Regions from separate parts of the Polaromonas sp. P3_B1 genome, predicted to be linked through region 2. Evidence: predicted binding sites of a transcription regulator. Region 2 holds the regulator's gene; the other holds the start of a gene.

Region 1 (8,368 bases), on a different contig from region 2:
ACGCGCAATGGGTGCTGACCATCGGTGTGGACGTCATCGCCTTTTCGGCGCTCAACGTCCTGCAGTCCAGCGGCATCAATTACACGCCGTTGTTCGCATTGCCGGTGCTGCTGGCCTCCATCCTCGGGCCTATTCTTCTGGCCTTCGGAACAGCTGCCAGCGTAACGCTGCTGCTGCTGGCGGACGCCTGGTGGAACTCGCTGCAGGGGCTGGGCGATTCCAACGCCCGCTTCCTGCAGGCGGGCTTGAGCAGTTCCGGTTTCTTCTTCGTTGCGCTGCTCGCCAACAACCTGGCCCTGCGCCTGGCCCGGGAAGAACTGCTGGCCAAACGCGGCCAATCCGCCGCGCGCATGCAGACGCAGGTGAATGAACTGGTGATTGAAGCCCTGGCCGACGGTGTGCTGGTGGTCGACGTCAACGGCATCGTGCGCTCGGCCAACCCGGCTTCGCGGCGACTGCTGGCAGCCGGCGATGCGGTGCGCAGCGCCCCCTTCATCCTGGCAACGGAAGCCGCGTGGCAGCCGCTTGCCGCACTGATGCACCATACCTTCGTGGCGCAATCGCCCCAGGAAGCCGACGTCAGCCTGGACAACGGGGGCGGCCACACCCGGCGGCTGCATGTGCGCACGCGGCTGGCCGCATCGCCGGACGGCACGCATGAGAGTCTTTGCGTCATGTTCCTCGAAGACCTGCGTGAAATGGAAGCGCGTGTCCGGACCGAAAAAATGGCGGCCATGGGCCGCATGTCGGCCGCGGTGGCCCACGAAATCCGCAATCCGCTGGCCGCCATTTCGCAGGCCAACGCCCTGCTTGAGGAGGACCTGCAGGACCCAGGGCACCGCCAGCTTACCGACATGGTCAGGCAAAACGCGCAAAGGCTGGCGCGCATCGTCGATGAAGTATTGAATATTTCGCGTGCCCAGGCGCAACTGCCGTCGCCGCAAACCACCACCCTGCCGCTGGATGACACCGTCCGGAAAATCACGTCCGACTGGGCAGGGCAGACCGCAGCCTCGGGGCGCACGCGCATCGCGCCGGGCTCGGACAACGCCATCGTGGCTTTTGAGCCCGAACATTTGCGGCGCCTGATGATCAACCTGCTGGACAACGCCCTGCGCTACGCCAGCGATTCGGCCGGAGCGATCGAAGTCGCGACCCAGAGCGTGGCGCCGGGGCAGGCGCGCCTGTCCGTATGGAGCGACGGGCAACCGCTGGAGCACACCGTCCAGACCCACCTGTTTGAACCCTTCTTCTCCTCCGAAAGCCGCTCCAGCGGACTGGGCCTTTATATCTGCCGCGAGCTGTGCGAACGCTACGGCGCCATGATCGGCTACCAGCGCGTGCAGCGTGAAGGCACCGACGGCAATGAGTTCTTTGTCATGTTCCAGCCCTCCGCGCAATCGCCCAACACACCCCCACCTTCTTTTGCCACAATGCCCACTTGAGACCCATGAGCATGCAACCCCCCGCCCACCAGCAAGCCCGCATCCTCGTCATCGACGACGAACCGGACCTGTGCACCCTTTATGAGCTGACCCTGCTCAGGGAAGGTTACCGGGTGGAAGCCGCCGGCGATTTGCAGCAGGCCCGCCAGCAGCTCAGTGAAAATCGCTTTGATGCAGTCATCACCGACATGCGCCTGCCCGACGGCCTTGGCCTCGAGCTGCTGCGCGACATGGTGAGCCAGCAGCGCAGCGAGCGCTGCGTGGTGATCACGGCGCATGGCTCCGCCGAAAATGCGGTCGAGGCGCTGAAGGCCGGCGCCTTTGACTACCTCACCAAGCCGGTCGACCTCAAACAGTTCCGCAGCGTCGTGGCATCGGCCGTGCAGGGCGCCAAACATCCGGCGCCGGCCGCGGGCAAAAGCGAGCGCGCCACCTCCGACGCGGCTATCGCGCCATTGGCCTTGCCTCTGCCCGTGGCGGCCGAAGCCCCGTTGATACTCCAGAAGCTGGTCGGTGAATCGGCTGTCATGCGCGCCGTCAAGTCCCGTATCGTCAAGGTGGCCGGCAGCATGGCGCCGGTGCTGATCCAGGGCGAGTCGGGCACCGGCAAGGAATTGGTCGCGCGCGCCGTGCACGGCTGCAGCCACCGCGCAGCGGGCCCGTTTGTGGCCGTCAACTGCAGCGCCATTCCGGAGAACCTCCTGGAAGCGGAATTCTTTGGCGCGCGCAAGGGCGCCTACACCGGCTCGGCGCAAGACCGGCAGGGCTACTTTCAGGCGGCCAAAGGCGGAACCCTGTTTCTCGACGAGATCGGCGACCTGCCGCTGGCCATGCAGTCCAAGCTCCTGCGGGCCATTCAGGAGCGCACCGTGCGGCCGCTGGGCTCCGCCCAGGAAGACCCAGTGGACGTGCGCATCGTCAGCGCCACCCACAAAGACCTCGTGGCCGAGGTCCAGGCGGGCACTTTTCGCCAGGACCTGTATTACCGGCTCAACGTGATCGAAATTCAGGTGCCGGCCCTGCGCGAGCGCCGTGAGGACTTGCCGGCCCTGTGCAAAGCCTTGTTGGCCAGGATCTGCCAGGAGTCCGGCTTTCCCGTGCCCGAGTTGACGGAATCCGTGCTGGAACAATTGCGCGCCCTGCCCTTCAACGGCAACGTCCGCGAACTTGAGAATACCCTGCACCGCGCAGTGGCGCTTGGCGACGGCAGCGAGCTTCATTTCGACACGCCCACCGAAGAGCAGGTCGCCATCCCGGAAAACCTGCAGGACTACCTGGACAGGCAGGAGCGCAGCATCCTCACGAAGGTGCTGCTTGAAAACGGTTTCAACCGCACCGCGGCGGCCGCCAGGCTGGGCCTGAGCCTGCGCCAGATACGCTACCGTATTGCCCGCCTCAACATCGTGACGCCAGGCAACGAAGACCCTGCCGATGGACTTGACGCCGCCGATGATCCGCCCTGAAAGTGAGCGCGAGGGGGCCGGTGCCACGCAACCCTTATGGCGCGATGGCTGGTATCGCTATGCGCGCGCGCTGGCGTCGCCCAATTTCGGCCCGCGGCCCGAGGGTGCGCAGATCGACCTCATCGTCATTCACTCCATCAGCCTGCCGCCCGGCGAATTCGGCAACGGCAACGTGCAGCGCCTCTTCACCAACCAGCTCGATTGGGAAGCCCACGCTTACTTTCAGGGCATACGCGGCCTGCAGGTGTCGTCGCATTTCTTCATTGCCCGCTCCGGCGACCTGTGGCAGTTTGTCGGCTGCGGCAACCGGGCCTGGCACGCTGGGGAATCGAACTACCGTGGGCGCGGCAACTGCAACGACGATTCCATCGGCATTGAACTCGAAGGCCTGGAAGGCGGCGTCTTCGAAGCGCCGCAGTACGACACACTTGCCGGGCTGTGCGCCTCGTTGATCCAGGCCTATCCCATCGCCCACATCGCGGGACACGAGCACATCGCACCCGGCCGCAAACAGGACCCTGGTCCAGGTTTCGACTGGCCCTCGCTGCAAAACTCGCTCGCCTTGCCGGCTAGGTATTTTCCCGAAACCGTTTAAGCGGCATCAGCACAAAACCACACCAGTGTGGTGCGCTTTGCCTGCGGAAATTTCCCGGTATTTTTACCGCGCTAACATGGGCTTGAGCTGGCAGGGCAAACCCTTCGGCAAGGCGCGCCGCAGCGCTGCCTGGCCGTCACAGGCCTGATGGAATCAGGCTTTGCGCGAGACAGACGGCAGGAGTACGAAGGCCTTATCCGAGGGGCCTTCGGCGGAAGGAAAAAAGCCACAAAACGTAACGGTCCATAAACTCGGCGGTACACTACCTGTAGTGGCTTGTATTCCCCCAACACCCTAGGTATAGTGCCTAAGCCCTAATTCAAGATTGATGTAATTCGGGCCCCGGCGGTGAGAAATTGGTTCTTGTTTTTGAACCGCTCCCGCCAGACGGATTGCCCGCAACAACACATCAAGCCAGTCATAAAACAAAGAGGAACTCATGCAAACAGCACAACACGCAGTGCCCGCAACGCCAGCCGTTGCCGCCGGCAATCCGGCAGCCAGCGAACCCAACACCCAGCCCAATCCCCTTGCCCATTACCAGATCATCCGCCGCAACGGCGGTGTGGTGCCGTTCGAGCCCAACAAGATCGCCGTGGCCATGATGAAGGCCTTCCTGGCCGTTCACGGAACGCAGGGCGCGGCCTCGGCCAGCGTGCGCGAAACCGTTGACGGCCTGACCCAGGCGGTCATTCGCGCCCTGATGCGCTCGCGCCCAGGCGGCGGCACCTTTCATATAGAAGACGTGCAGGACCAGGTCGAGCTCGGCCTGATGCGCGGCGGCCACCACGAGATCGCCCGCGCCTATGTGCTGTACCGCGAAAAGCGCACTCAGGAGCGCGCACGCCAGCCGCAAAGCACCGCCCCGGCGGTTCCCCTGATCCACGTGACCGACCGCGGCAACCGCGTCGCGTTGGACGTCGGCAATCTGCAGGCCCTGATTGAAGCGTCTTGCGCCAACCTGGGTGCCGACGTCAAACCCGACCCCATCGTTGCGGAAACCATGCGCAACCTGTACGACGGCGTTCCCATCGACGAGGTCTACAAGGCCTCCATCCTGGCGGCGCGCACGCTGATTGAAAAAGACCCCGACTACACCTACGCCACCGCGCGCCTGCTGATGCACACCATCCGCCGCGAAGTGCTGGGCGAGGAAGTCACTCAGGCCGACATGGCCGTGCGCTATGCCGAATATTTCCCGCAATTCATCGCCAAGGGTGTGCAGAACGAGCTGCTGGACGAGAAGCTGCAGCAGTTCGACCTGGCCCGCCTGGGCGCCGCACTCAAGCCCGAGCGCGACCTGAAGTTTGACTACCTCGGCCTGCAGACCCTTTTTGACCGCTACTTCCTGCACGTGCGCAAGCAGCGCATCGAGTTGCCCCAGGCTTTCTTCATGCGCGTGGCGATGGGCCTGTCGCTCAACGAGATCAACCGCGAAGAGCGCGCCATCGAGTTCTACGAAATCCTCTCGTCCTTTGACTTCATGTCGAGCACGCCGACCCTGTTCAACGCCGGCACCCTGCGCTCCCAGCTGTCGTCCTGCTACCTGACCACGGTCGCCGACGACCTGGGCGGCATCTACGACGCCATCAAGGAAAACGCGCTGCTGTCCAAATTCGCCGGCGGCCTGGGCAATGACTGGACGCCCGTGCGCGCCCTGGGCGCCCACATCAAGGGCACCAACGGCGAATCGCAAGGCGTCGTTCCCTTCCTCAAAGTCGTCAACGACACCGCTGTTGCCGTCAACCAGGGCGGCAAGCGCAAGGGCGCCGTCTGCGCCTACCTGGAAACCTGGCACCTGGATATTGAAGAGTTCCTGGAACTGCGCAAGAACACCGGCGACGACCGCCGCCGCACGCACGACATGAACACCGCCAACTGGATTCCCGACCTCTTCATGCGCCGCGTGATGGAAAAGGGAAGCTGGACCCTGTTCTCGCCGTCCGACACGCCCGACCTGCACGACAAGTTCGGCAAAGACTTCGAGAAAATCTACACCGCCTACGAAGCCAAGGCCGAGCGCGGCGAGATCAAGCCGTCCCGCAAGGTGCAGGCCACCGACATGTGGCGCAAGATGCTGTCCATGCTGTTTGAAACCGGCCATCCCTGGATCACCTTCAAGGACGCCTGCAACGTGCGCTCGCCGCAGCAGCACGCCGGTGTCGTGCACTCGTCCAACCTGTGCACCGAGATCACGCTCAACACCAGCGACACCGAAACCGCCGTCTGCAACCTCGGCTCCGTCAACCTGGTCCAGCACCTGAAGGACGGCGCGGTCGACCACGAGAAGCTCAAGAAGACCATCACCACGGCCATGCGCATGCTGGACAACGTGATCGATATCAACTACTACGCCGTCAAGAAGGCCCGCGACTCCAACATGCGCCACCGCCCGGTGGGCCTGGGCATCATGGGCTTCCAGGACTGCCTGTATGAGCTGCGCGTGCCTTACGCCTCCCAGGAAGCCGTCGAGTTCGCCGACAAGTCCATGGAAGCCGTCTGCTACCACGCCTACTGGGCCTCCACCGAGCTGGCCAGGGAACGCGGCAAGTACGCCACTTACAAGGGCTCGCTCTGGGACAAGGGCGTGCTGCCCCTGGACACGCTGGACATGCTGGCCGAGCAGCGCGGCGGCTATGTCGAAATCGACCGTTCCGCCACGCTGGACTGGGACGCACTGCGCAAAAAGATCGCCAAGGACGGCATGCGCAACTCCAACTGCGTCGCCATCGCCCCGACCGCCACCATCTCCAACATCATCGGCGTGGACGCCTGCATCGAGCCCTGCTTCGGCAACCTCTCGGTCAAGTCCAACCTGTCCGGCGAATTCACCGTCATCAACCACTACCTGGTGCGCGACCTCAAGCGCCTGAACCTGTGGGACGACGTCATGGTGGTGGACCTGAAGCACTTTGACGGATCGCTGCGCCCCATCGACCGCGTGCCCCAGGACGTCAAGGCGCTGTACGCCACGGCGTTTGAAATCGAAACCTCCTGGATCGTCGAAGCGGCGGCGCGCCGCCAGAAGTGGATAGACCAGGCGCAGTCGCTCAATATCTATATGGCGGGCGCCTCGGGCAAGAAGCTGGACGACACCTACAAGCTGGCCTGGCTGCGCGGCCTCAAGACCACTTACTACCTGCGCACCCAGAGCGCGACGCACGCAGAGAAATCGACCGTGACCGCAGGCAAGATGAACTCGGTGTCATCCGGCTCGGCACCCGCGAGCAGCGGCATGAGCGCGCTCGAAGCCGCGGCTGCCGCGGCGCAGGCGCAGATGAATGCGACGCCCGCAACCGACATCAAGTTCTGCGCGATCGATGACCCGGGATGCGAGGCCTGCCAATAAAAAAACACCGGATCGTGCGGCCGGCGCGTCGCACGATTCGATGTATATGAGCAACACAATTTTGTAGCGATGTGAATGAACACTTTTCATTTTGTATCGCTGCTTTCATAATCCCACAGTATTGGAAACCTCTATGTTGACCTGGGACGAAGAAGTCAAACCATCGTTGCAAACACCTCAGAACAGCGGCTCTCCCGAAAGCCGCTCGATGGAACTTCCGCCTCTTTCTTTTAACGCCGCCGAGCAACCCCAGGCGCAAGTGCGCATGCTCAACGACGGCGCCTTTGCACCTGCGCAAACTGCGGCCCCTTCGGCGCCTGTCTCCGCCGAACCCGCCAAGGCGCAGCGCGTCAAAGCCTCCGACAAGCGCATCATCAACGGCCAGACCGACGTCAACCAGCTGGTGCCCTTCAAATACAAATGGGCCTGGGAAAAATACCTTGCCACCTGTGCCAACCACTGGATGCCGCAGGAAGTGAACATGACGCGCGACATCGCGCTCTGGAAAGACCCGAACGGCCTGACCGAAGACGAACGCCGCCTGGTCAAGCGCAACCTGGGTTTCTTCGTGACCGCCGACTCGCTGGCCGCCAACAACATCGTGCTGGGCACCTACCGCCACATCACGGCGCCCGAGTGCCGCCAGTTCCTGCTGCGCCAGGCTTTCGAGGAAGCCATCCACACCCATGCCTACCAGTACATCACTGAATCGCTGGGCCTGGACGAAGCCGAAATATTCAACGCCTACAACGAAGTCCAGTCCATCAAGGACAAGGACCAGTTCCTGATCCCGTTCATTGAAGCCATCTCCAACCCGCACTTCAAGACCGGCACGCCTGAAGCCGACCAGACCCTGCTCAAGTCGCTGATCGTGTTCGCCTGCCTGATGGAAGGCCTGTTCTTTTATGTCGGCTTCACGCAGATTCTTGCCCTGGGCCGCCAGAACAAGATGACCGGCGCCGCTGAGCAGTACCAGTACATCCTGCGCGACGAGTCCATGCACTGCAACTTCGGCATCGACCTGATCAACCAGCTCAAGCTGGAGAACCCTCACCTCTGGACCGCGGAGTTCAAGGCAGAGATCAAGGCCCTGTTCCTGAAAGCCGTCGAACTGGAGTACCGCTACGCCGAAGACACCATGCCGCGCGGCGTGCTCGGCCTGAACGCCTCCATGTTCAAAGGCTACCTCCGCTATATTGCCAATCGCCGCGCCACGCAGATCGGACTTGAAACTCTCTTCCCCAACGAGGAGAATCCATTCCCGTGGATGAGCGAAATGATCGACCTGAAAAAAGAGCGCAACTTCTTTGAAACCCGCGTGATCGAGTACCAGTCCGGTGGTGCCCTGTCCTGGGATTGATTGAAAACGCCCAACAATGATTTCTAGAATTGCAATGACCAACGACAGCACCGCAGAGTGCGCGCTGGGCTTTGCTCCTGTGTTCGCGGCGCTGGGACCGGTTTATCCGGGGCCCAACGCCGTGAATCGCTTTACGTACTCCAACCGTGAAGTGCT
Region 2 (9,180 bases):
CGTGTCGATCTTGACGACATCACCCTGGATCTGGAGCGGATAGATGTCACGTTGGCCGGGGAACACGTTAAGCGTCAATTTCCAGCCGCGCCGTGTCGACCAGTCCATGCTGGTGACGGCTGGGTTGCTGAAGCCCACCGTATAGATGCCCGTGATGCCGCCGGCGTTGAGGGTAGCGCCCGTGGTCGGGTCTATGCCGGCCGTGACGGCCGTGGCTTTGAGCCCTTCCAGCTGGGATTCGCTAATCGTATCGGCGCCGGACGAGCCGAATGGTTTTCTGTCCCACAGGCCATAGGCTGCCTGAGTGGGGCTTGTGACGGTGGGATCCCCGGCTTCAAACAGCTTGCCGGTTGCCACGGACACCAGGTAGCTTGGCCGATAGGTGGCCTGGTCGGTCCGTTCAAGGACTGCGGGCTGGGCTGTGATGGGCAGCGGTGTGCTGCCGCTGAGTGCGGTGAACAGCGCAACGCCGCCGTTACCGAGGCCCCAGGTGGAAGACGCGGTGCCGCTCAGGTCGAATTTCCACAGCCTGCCTTGCAGGTCGCCCGCATAGGCGCCGATGATCTGCTGGTTGGTGTTGTACACCAGGCGAACGCCGCCCAGGCCATTGGCGACCGTGTTGTCGGTCTTGATCTCCTTGAGCAGCTTGCCGGTGCCGGTTTCGACGATGAAGAGGCTGGCCTTTGCGGATTTGCTGTCGTAGCCGTTGCCGAAGATGGTCACCCAGTCACCGCTGACGGTGATGCCGCTCTGGGGCGTGCTCAGCACGGCGCCCAGTTCTGCGAACGAGGTCGTGGAGTTGCCCGGCATCACGGGGAATGCCGGATCCGCATTGATTTCCCACAAAATCGCCTTGCCGTTCATGTTGAGAGGGTCTGTGGCGTTCAGCGCGAAGACGGACTTGGCGCCGGCACCGGTCGTGCCAACGACCACGTTGCGCCATCCCGTGGATGTGCCGCTGCTGGCCAGGTTGGGGGTTGTCAAATAGGCATCGACCTCGGCCAGCGGCCCGTCCACCGAATAGGTGTGGGCATAGGTATAGCCGCTGTCAGTCAGGGCTTCAAGCTTTCCGAGTACAGACCTGGGGACGTAGGCAAAGAGTTCCCGGCCACCGACGGCGGCGCCGTTGCCTTCGCCAAATACGTGCAGCATGCCGTCATTGGCGCCCACAAACAGCGCCCCTTCGGCGCGGGCTGCCTTGGCGGTCATATAGGCGGCATAGGTGCTCAGGCCCGGGGTGGCCGACGGGAGCTTCTCAAACTGGGGATTGGTGTTGTTCTTGATGAAGGCCGGGGTCGAGTTGACGATATCGCCCAGGACAGCCGGCCGTTTTCTCATGCCGGCGCCCTCTTTGGTACGAACACCGCGCAGGTAATCCACGATGTCGGAGGTCACCGCGGTGCTCATCTGCATGTTGGTATTGGTGCCTGTCAGGCTGTTGGCCGCCGTGGTGATGTTGGCATAGGTGAAAGCCAGGCCTTGCTTGGCCGCGTCGGTCCATACGACGATGTTGCGGGAAGCCGGCGCGGGCAGCGTGGTGGCGCCGGTCGGCTGGCCGTTGCCGTCGATGGCGATGACTTGCCAGGCGACGCCGGCGCTGTCGCCGTTGGCGGTGAGGTTGACCATCTGCACGTTGCCCCACCAGGTTCCGCTGGTGTAGTAGGGCACAAACTTCTTGGTGCCCGCAGTCAGGGTCACGGCGGACGCCGCCACACCGGCTTGCGAGAACTGCTGGCTCGCGATACTGCCGATGACGTTGCCCAGGTCGGTCGCGAATTGGGCCGCGTCGGTGACCGTGAGGAAGTCGCCGCCGCCGTTGTGCGCGGCGTGGCGCATGTCGTCAATCGTCGTGACGGTGTTGAGCACGGGCACGGCCCAGGCCAGGTTGCCGAGCTTGGCGCTGTCCACTTCCGCGTTGGTCATTTTGCCCGGCGCGCCAAAGCTGACCATATAGCTGGTCATGTTCTGCCAGAACGGGGGGCCGGAAGGGTCGCCGCTGCCGTTGTCGTTCGCGAGATCAGTGCGCAGGTCGGTGGCCCAGTACTTCAGGGCGATGTCGGCCAGCGTGTCGGCGGTTCCGCTTGATCCATTAGGCTTGTCCGACTTGCCTCGATTGCGAACATCGGTTTTGTTGCCTGGTGTGTACCGGTAGGTCTTGTTGGAGTCCAGCGCAAACGTGTATTGGGTGCCCAGGGTGCTGTCAACGTCGCCTACGCCTGCTGGCGCTCCATCCGTGTAAAAACCATCGGTGATCAGCATGGAATAGGACCGGCGGCAGGACAGGTGACTGGTCGATGTTTCGCCGGCGGGAGGCGCCCAGGGCTTGGATCCCCAGGGGCCGGTGTTGGCATTGTTCTGGTAGTACTTTCCGACCCTGTCAAGCGCGCCTCGCAGCGGCGTGCCGCCACTAGGGGTGCGTGCGTCGAGCCAGGTGTAAAAGGCGGATTTGGCCACGCCGAAATCGGTCATGGTGTTGGGCGTGCCATTGATATCGCCGTAAGCCAGGCGGAAGTTGTCGGCCTGGCTGGCGAATGCCGCGGACAGGCCGGTTTTGGCCGACTTGATCCGATCAATATGGTAGGCGCGCCAGTTCGCGATGTTCTGGCGTTCCTCGGTGAGAGTACAGGTGGCGGCGGCGCAATCGGTCCGGGCGCCGCCGTGGGGGCCAAACGGGTTGGTGCTGCCGCCACCGGCAGTATCGACTCCATTGAATTGGAACCTGCCGGTTCGGACTCTGTAGGTGTCGTAGTCCCCGGTATTGCTGATGGCGGCGGACGTGGTGTAGGTGGTGGGGTTTTTGCCTGCTTTTGGCAGGTACATTGTCACGACCGAGGTGTTATCTATGGTGGCGTTGGCCTGGAGGACGCCCCCGACATAACCCGGCTGGTAGACTTTTTTCGGGTTGTAAAACAGCAGGTTGTTGATGGGCGAGATCTGGCGCGGGTCGGAGCTGTCAAGGCAGTCCACATGGAAACCCGGGATGCTGGTGGATGTGGGATCTTCATTCACCATGGCGGTACTGACATGCTTGGCGTACACGCATTCCCAGTCCATGGAGCCCGAGGTATCCAGCACCAGCGCGATGTTGGGCCTGACGTTCACGGTTTTGGACAGCAGCGGCTCTTGTGCGACAACCGCGAATGAGCTGTCCGCCGCAACCAGCGCGGCCGCATAAAACGCGACGTTTCGCAAAGAAGAAAATTTCATGGCCAGGCCTTTCATGCTCGCGTTGAGCATCATTTCATGGTGATTACAGATTGGAGCCACACCTCGGTGCCCTTGGGTGCGCTCCCGTCTTTCGCGCCGACTTCAGGGCCGAAGCCTCTGGCGGTCGTGACAAAAACTTTGGTGTCTGCGGGGGTCAGGTACTGCGCCATGCACTCGGGCTGGCGGGTGAAATACACGGTGGTTCCCACATCGCCGGCGGAGGTGACCGCCACCGTCTTGAGGTTGGTTGTCGGCGTCAGGGTGTCCCAATTTGCCATGGTTGCCCACGAGTACGGTGTTCCGGCGCCAACGGGGGCAGCCTCAGGCGCAAAGCCGGTGGCCGGGTTGGAGGCGTAGAGCTGCACCTGCTGCTCGCAGAAGCGCAAGGCGGTTTCCGCCGTCTGCCGCGCCAGGGCCTGCTGGCGGCTCTGGTTGGCCACCTGTTCGGTCGAGGAGGCCCCACGAATCGAGATGCTGGCCAGGATCGACAGGATCATCAGCATGATGAGGGCCACAATCAGCACGACGCCCTGCTGGCCGTGCATTTTCGCCGGTTGGCTTCGTTCAGGGATTGACATAACCTACTCCGTGGTTGCGCAGCAGCACCGTGGTGCGATAGGCGCGGCGCAGCTTGCCGTCGGTGATATCGATATCGGCATCGGCGCAGTCCTGATAGCTTGGGTTTGTGCCTGAGCCCATGTCCTTCAGCACGACGTTTTCGCTCACGACCACCACGCAGACCTGCGCCGCGACCACCTTGTTCCAGCGATCCAGCATGGGCAGCGCCGTGAGGCCCGCATCCGTCGGGTTGATGATGCCGGAGGCGCTCAGGTAGCCGCGCACATTCTGGCTATTGGGGACCGCGGGCTCTGCAACCGCGAAGTTCACCGTTGCGCTTTCGATGTTCTCGGCGAGCACCTGCGATTGCGCCAGGTTCCCGCTTCCGCGGCAGGTCAAGGTGTTGTTGGTGATGGAAATGCGCGACTGCATCGTGTAGAAAGCCGCACCTGCGACCCCCACCCCGTTGCCTATGCAGTCCATCGGCAAGCCGCCGCTGGTGTTTTTGCCGGTGTTGAGGTCTCCCTCGTAGGCTACGGCCAGGGCAAAACCGCCGCTTCCCGCGCAGGTCAGTGCGCTGATGTTGGGGACGGTTGCATCCGTAAAACCCGTGTTGCAGGCATACAGGTTCCAGCCGGCTTGGCCCAGGTCGTTCTTGACGCCGCCGGTCCGCGTGGGGTTGTATCCCGCCTGCCGCAGTTCCTGCGTGAAAACACCGAGCGCCATCTGGGCGTCCTCGTTCATCTGGCCCTGTGCCTGTGCATTGCGGGTGGCTGTGCTGCCGGAGAGGTACATCACCACGAGCGCACCTATGATCACCATGCCCAAGGTCATGGAGATCAACAGTTCAATCAGCGTAAAGCCTGACTGCTGCCTTCCCGAAGATCCCGATGCGCAAATGCGAGGCCGCTGCTGGTGGCGGCTTTTTGCGAATGAAGTCATAGCTGCACCTTCATGTAAAAGCAGCGCGGCGTTGTGGCCAGGGCTTTGGCGGTGGCCGAGCAGTTATCGGAACTCAGCTCAGCTGATTGATCCACCCCGCTGACCTGGCGCGTGTTGTTCATCACGCTGGCTTCCTCCCAGAGGATCCAGATGTTCGCCTGTGTGGCGCTTGCGCCGGGACGGGTTATCTCAACCCCGCCCAGAGGCAACAGCGCGCGGACCCTGCTCTGGAAGGTCGTGAGGTCCGCGGCAGCCAGTTTCGCGGGGGTGTTGCAATTGGGGAAGGCGCAGGGTGCCAGGGCCGGCGGGTTGCCGGTGGTCATCATCGCCACGTCGTAGTTACCGCCGGAGAGGCCGGTCGGATTGAGCCGGATCACTTCCGCCAGCTCGTTGGCCAGTGCAGCGGCGATGGCGCGATTGGCCGCGTTTTTCTGCGCTGCGACCGAATAGGCCTGCATGCCGGCGAGGGCCAACATGCCAAAGGACATGAGCAGTACCGAAATGAGCACCTCCAGCAGCGATGAACCTCGCTGTCCCTTGCGCGAAGGAGAAGGTTTTCTGGTGAGGCCTAGCATACGACGTCCCCCGTCTGGACCTTGACCCGACCCACCGAGTTCATGCACAAGGTGCGGGTGTAGTAAGCATTGGTGGCGAATGAGCCCGAGGCGTGCACCAGCCACCGGCCTGACTGGCCGATGGCGCGGCCGGTGGCGTCATAGATGATGGCGTTGCCGGTGGTCACGGCCGTGGGTGTGGAGACGGCGACGGCGAAAAAATCCGTGATGCCGGCCACGGGCTCCTGCGCGCGCAACACGATGTCGGTCGCGGCGTCGAAAGTACCGTTGCCATTGCTGTCAAGGAATACCACCCATCCCTGCATCCATCCGCCAACGGCCGTTCCGCTGCCGGTCGAGCATGCGGGGCTCGCCGCGGTCGAATCGACGGTCCGGCAGATTGTGACGCTTTTTCCGCGCCGCATGGCTTCGCCGCGGGCGTAGCGCGTATCCGAGATGAACCCGTTGGTGGCCCGGGTGACGGACGCGTTGGCGAGCAGGCCCAGGAAGGAGGGCGCCGCGAGAACCGCAAGAATTCCGATGATGGCCACCACGACCATCACCTCAATCAATGTGAATCCATGCTGGAGCCGCCGCACGGCCGGGGAGGCCGATGGGCAGCGCAGATCGGCAGGGCCGGTGATCGATAGATTTTCGGACATGCGCAATTGTGAGCATGGCCCGGCGGTCCCGCCTCCGGTATTCGACGTCCGGTCAAGCTCGTGTGACGAACGGTCAGCGCGTCTAGCGCCTGACCTCATCGACCAGGGTCTTGAACTCGTCAATATCCTCAAAGCTGCGGTAGACGCTGGCAAAGCGCACATAGGCCACCTTGTCGAGCTTTTTCAGTTCGCGCATCACCAGCTCGCCGAGGCGGTTGGAGGCGACCTCGCGCACGCCCAGGCTCAGCAGTTTTTCTTCTATGCGCTCTATGGCGGAGTCGATCTGTTCAGTGCTGACCGGACGCTTGCGCAGTGCCAGGTTCATGGAGCCCAGAATCTTGCTGCGCTTGTACTCGATGCGCCGGCCGTCCTTCTTGACGATGGACGGGAAGGTGACGTCCGGCCGCTCGTAGGTGGTAAAGCGCTTTTCACACGCGCCGCACTGGCGGCGGCGGCGTATGAAGTCGGCATCCTCGGCCACCCGGGTTTCCACAACCTGGGTCTCGAGATGGCCGCAGAAGGGACATTTCATGGGTGTTGACCTGGATTTAAAAAGATCAATCTGTCCTTAGCCCAAGGAGAGCGGCGCAGGATGCTATCAAAATTATAGTGCCTGCGCCGCCCATCGCGATCAGCGATAGACCGGGAAGCGGCTCGTCAAGGCGTGAACCTTGGCGCGGACCGCTTCCAGGGTGGCCGCGTCGCGCGGATTGTCGAGCACATCGGCGATCAGGTTGGCGGTGGCGCGGGCTTCCTCATCCTTGAAGCCGCGGGTGGTCATGGCCGGGGTGCCGATGCGCACGCCGCTGGTGACCATCGGTTTTTCCGGATCGTTCGGGATGGCGTTCTTGTTGATCGTCATGTGGGCGCTGCCCAGCACGGCTTCGGCTTCCTTGCCGGTGATGCCTTTGGCGCGCAGGTCGACCAGCATCACGTGGCTTTCGGTGCGGCCGCTGACGATGCGCAGGCCGCGCTGCGTCAGGGTGTCGGCGACGATCTGCGCGTTCTTCACGACCTGCTGCTGGTAGGCCTTGAACTCGGGTGTCATGGCTTCCTTGAAGGCCACTGCCTTGGCCGCGATCACGTGCATCAGCGGGCCGCCCTGCAGGCCGGGGAAGATCGCGCTGTTGATGGCTTTTTCGTGCTCGGCCTTCATCAGGATGATGCCGCCGCGCGGCCCGCGCAGGCTCTTGTGCGTGGTCGAGGTGACGATGTCGGCATGCGGCACCGGGTTGGGATAGACGCCTGCGGCCACCAGGCCTGCGTAGTGGGCGATGTCGACCATGAAGATGGCGCCGACGGCCTTGGCCACCTTGGCGAAGCGTTCGAAGTCGATGCGCAGGCTGTAGGCCGAGGCGCCCGCGATGATCAGCTTGGGCTTGGTCTCGTGGGCCTTGCGCTCCATGGCGTCGTAGTCGATTTCTTCCTTGTCGTTCAGGCCGTAGGAGACGACGTTGAACCATTTGCCGCTCATGTTGAGCGCCATGCCGTGTGTCAGGTGGCCGCCTTCGGCCAGGCTCATGCCCATGATGGTGTCGCCGGGCTTGAGGAAGGCCAGGAACACGGCTTCGTTGGCCGATGCGCCGCAATGCGCCTGCACGTTGGCCGCTTCGGCGCCGAAGATGGTTTTGACGCGGTCGATGGCGAGCTGCTCGGCCACGTCCACGTGTTCGCAGCCGCCGTAGTAGCGGCGGCCGGGATAACCTTCGGCGTATTTGTTGGTGAGCTGCGAGCCCTGCGCGGCCATGACGGCGGGCGAGGCGTAGTTTTCGCTGGCGATCAGCTCGATGTGCTGCTCTTGCCGGGCGTTTTCAGCCTGGATGGCGGCGAAGATTTCGGGGTCGGTCTGTTCGACCAGGATGTTGCGGTGGTACATGGCAGTCCTTAAAGACGTGGTCCCTGCTATTCATATGAGAGAGGTACTCTCAATGAAACAAGGGCTGCCCAGGCGAACGGCTGAACGCTGAGGCCCAACGGCTGTCAGCGGTGCGCTTCCCAGTGGTGTCCCACGTCAGCTTCAAAGGTTGCGAAAACCTTGAGCCTATCGCCAGTCGCGCACCCGGCTAGTGTAACTGAGGGCGCGTAAAACTCGCGGCGCATCGTCCCATGCCCGTGGCCCGGAAAGCAAAAAGCCGGGCGCTTGACACGGCCGGCTTTGCGCTACGGTAGGCGGACTGTCAGGCCGCGCCCCGGCGGGGATCAGGACTGGCTCAGCAGCGCCACCTTCTCAGGCGTCTTGCCTTCGGAGGCCGGCGCGTCGGACTTGCCGGGCAGGGAGGCGGGAACCGGGCGCGAGCTGCCGTCAGGCTCGGCAAAGAAAGGCGAGGGCTTGCCGCGCTTGGATGCGGATGCCACGACGGCCAGCAGCCGGGCGTGTTCGCCCATCACCTTGCTGGCGTAACCGCCGTCGTCTTCCATGTTGGCGGCGCCCACGTAGTATTTGAGGCCGCCTTCGACGGATCCGGCGCGGGCGATGCATTCCTGCAGCACCTTGACGCCGACGCGCAGGTTGGTCACCGGGTCAAAGGCCGCCAGCTTGCCGCCGAAATTGTCGTACTTGTCGTGGTGCACCTTGGTCATGACCTGCATCAGGCCCTGGGCGCCCACCGGGCTTTGCGCGAAGGGGTTGAAGCCGGACTCAATGGCCATGATGGCCAGGATCAAGGTCGGGTCGAGCTTGGCCTTCTGGCCGATGTCGAAGGCTTCGGCCACCAGCACGCTCAATGGCTCAGGCGCCACGCCGTACTTTTTGCTGAGCCAGTATGCCACCGCCGCCTGCTGGGCCGGCAGATCCTTGGGGTTGGAGGCCGTGGCCCGTTCGATGGCGGCTGGCTCGGTAAAACCGATGGCCGCTTCCTGGCGCTGCTGCAGCCAGGTCATGAGCTTGAATTCACCGGCCTGGCGCAAGTCGGGCCGGGCCGTCAGAGTGATCACGGCGAACACGACCGCCAGGCCCAGAAGGGCGAAGCTGTTGTGGGTGATCTCGAAAAAGCCCTGGGCGATGTCATCAGCAATGGTTAAAACACTGCTGCGTACACTTTTCAAGTGCGCCTCAAGGCCGAATTGTCCTAGCGCTGTCATAGCACTCCTTTCTACGCTTGCAGGCCCTTTGGGGGCCAAGCAGGCTTTGATTGGGTCGCCATCAAACCAAGGCAAGCCTTGTGGGTGTTGACCCCTGTTTGACGTTGCCGTCTTCTTTGATGAAGGGGGCAGCGGAGATTCGGGTTGTCCCTAGGTTTCTGTGGGACTGGCGGGAT

What was found. Region 2 encodes NrdR, which represses ribonucleotide reductase genes. Its sites were predicted from a motif close to CACNANATNTNGTG; they were not measured.
Region 1: AC1DXS_RS12155 (ribonucleoside-diphosphate reductase subunit alpha) is a predicted target of NrdR. The motif match lies at 3,764-3,777, and genes of this name have one in related genera.

What each region holds. Positions count from the first base shown of each region.
Region 1 is NZ_JBFUGK010000018.1:7,784-16,151, forward strand. It holds gene AC1DXS_RS12140 (two-component system sensor histidine kinase NtrB) at 1-1,445, shown strand, start outside; gene AC1DXS_RS12145 (sigma-54-dependent transcriptional regulator) at 1,451-2,908, shown strand; gene ampD (1,6-anhydro-N-acetylmuramyl-L-alanine amidase AmpD) at 2,877-3,503, shown strand; gene AC1DXS_RS12155 (ribonucleoside-diphosphate reductase subunit alpha) at 3,943-6,852, shown strand; gene AC1DXS_RS12160 (ribonucleotide-diphosphate reductase subunit beta) at 6,986-8,212, shown strand; gene AC1DXS_RS12165 (hypothetical protein) at 8,247-8,368, shown strand, end outside.
Region 2 is NZ_JBFUGK010000026.1:32,006-41,185, forward strand. It holds gene AC1DXS_RS15810 (pilus assembly protein) at 1-3,207, opposite strand, end outside; gene AC1DXS_RS15815 (pilus assembly PilX family protein) at 3,237-3,785, opposite strand; gene AC1DXS_RS15820 (PilW family protein) at 3,772-4,707, opposite strand; gene pilV (type IV pilus modification protein PilV) at 4,704-5,282, opposite strand; gene AC1DXS_RS15830 (GspH/FimT family pseudopilin) at 5,276-5,923, opposite strand; gene nrdR (transcriptional regulator NrdR) at 6,006-6,455, opposite strand; gene glyA (serine hydroxymethyltransferase) at 6,555-7,799, opposite strand; ZMP/ZTP riboswitch at 7,859-7,988, opposite strand; gene AC1DXS_RS15845 (transglycosylase SLT domain-containing protein) at 8,123-9,004, opposite strand.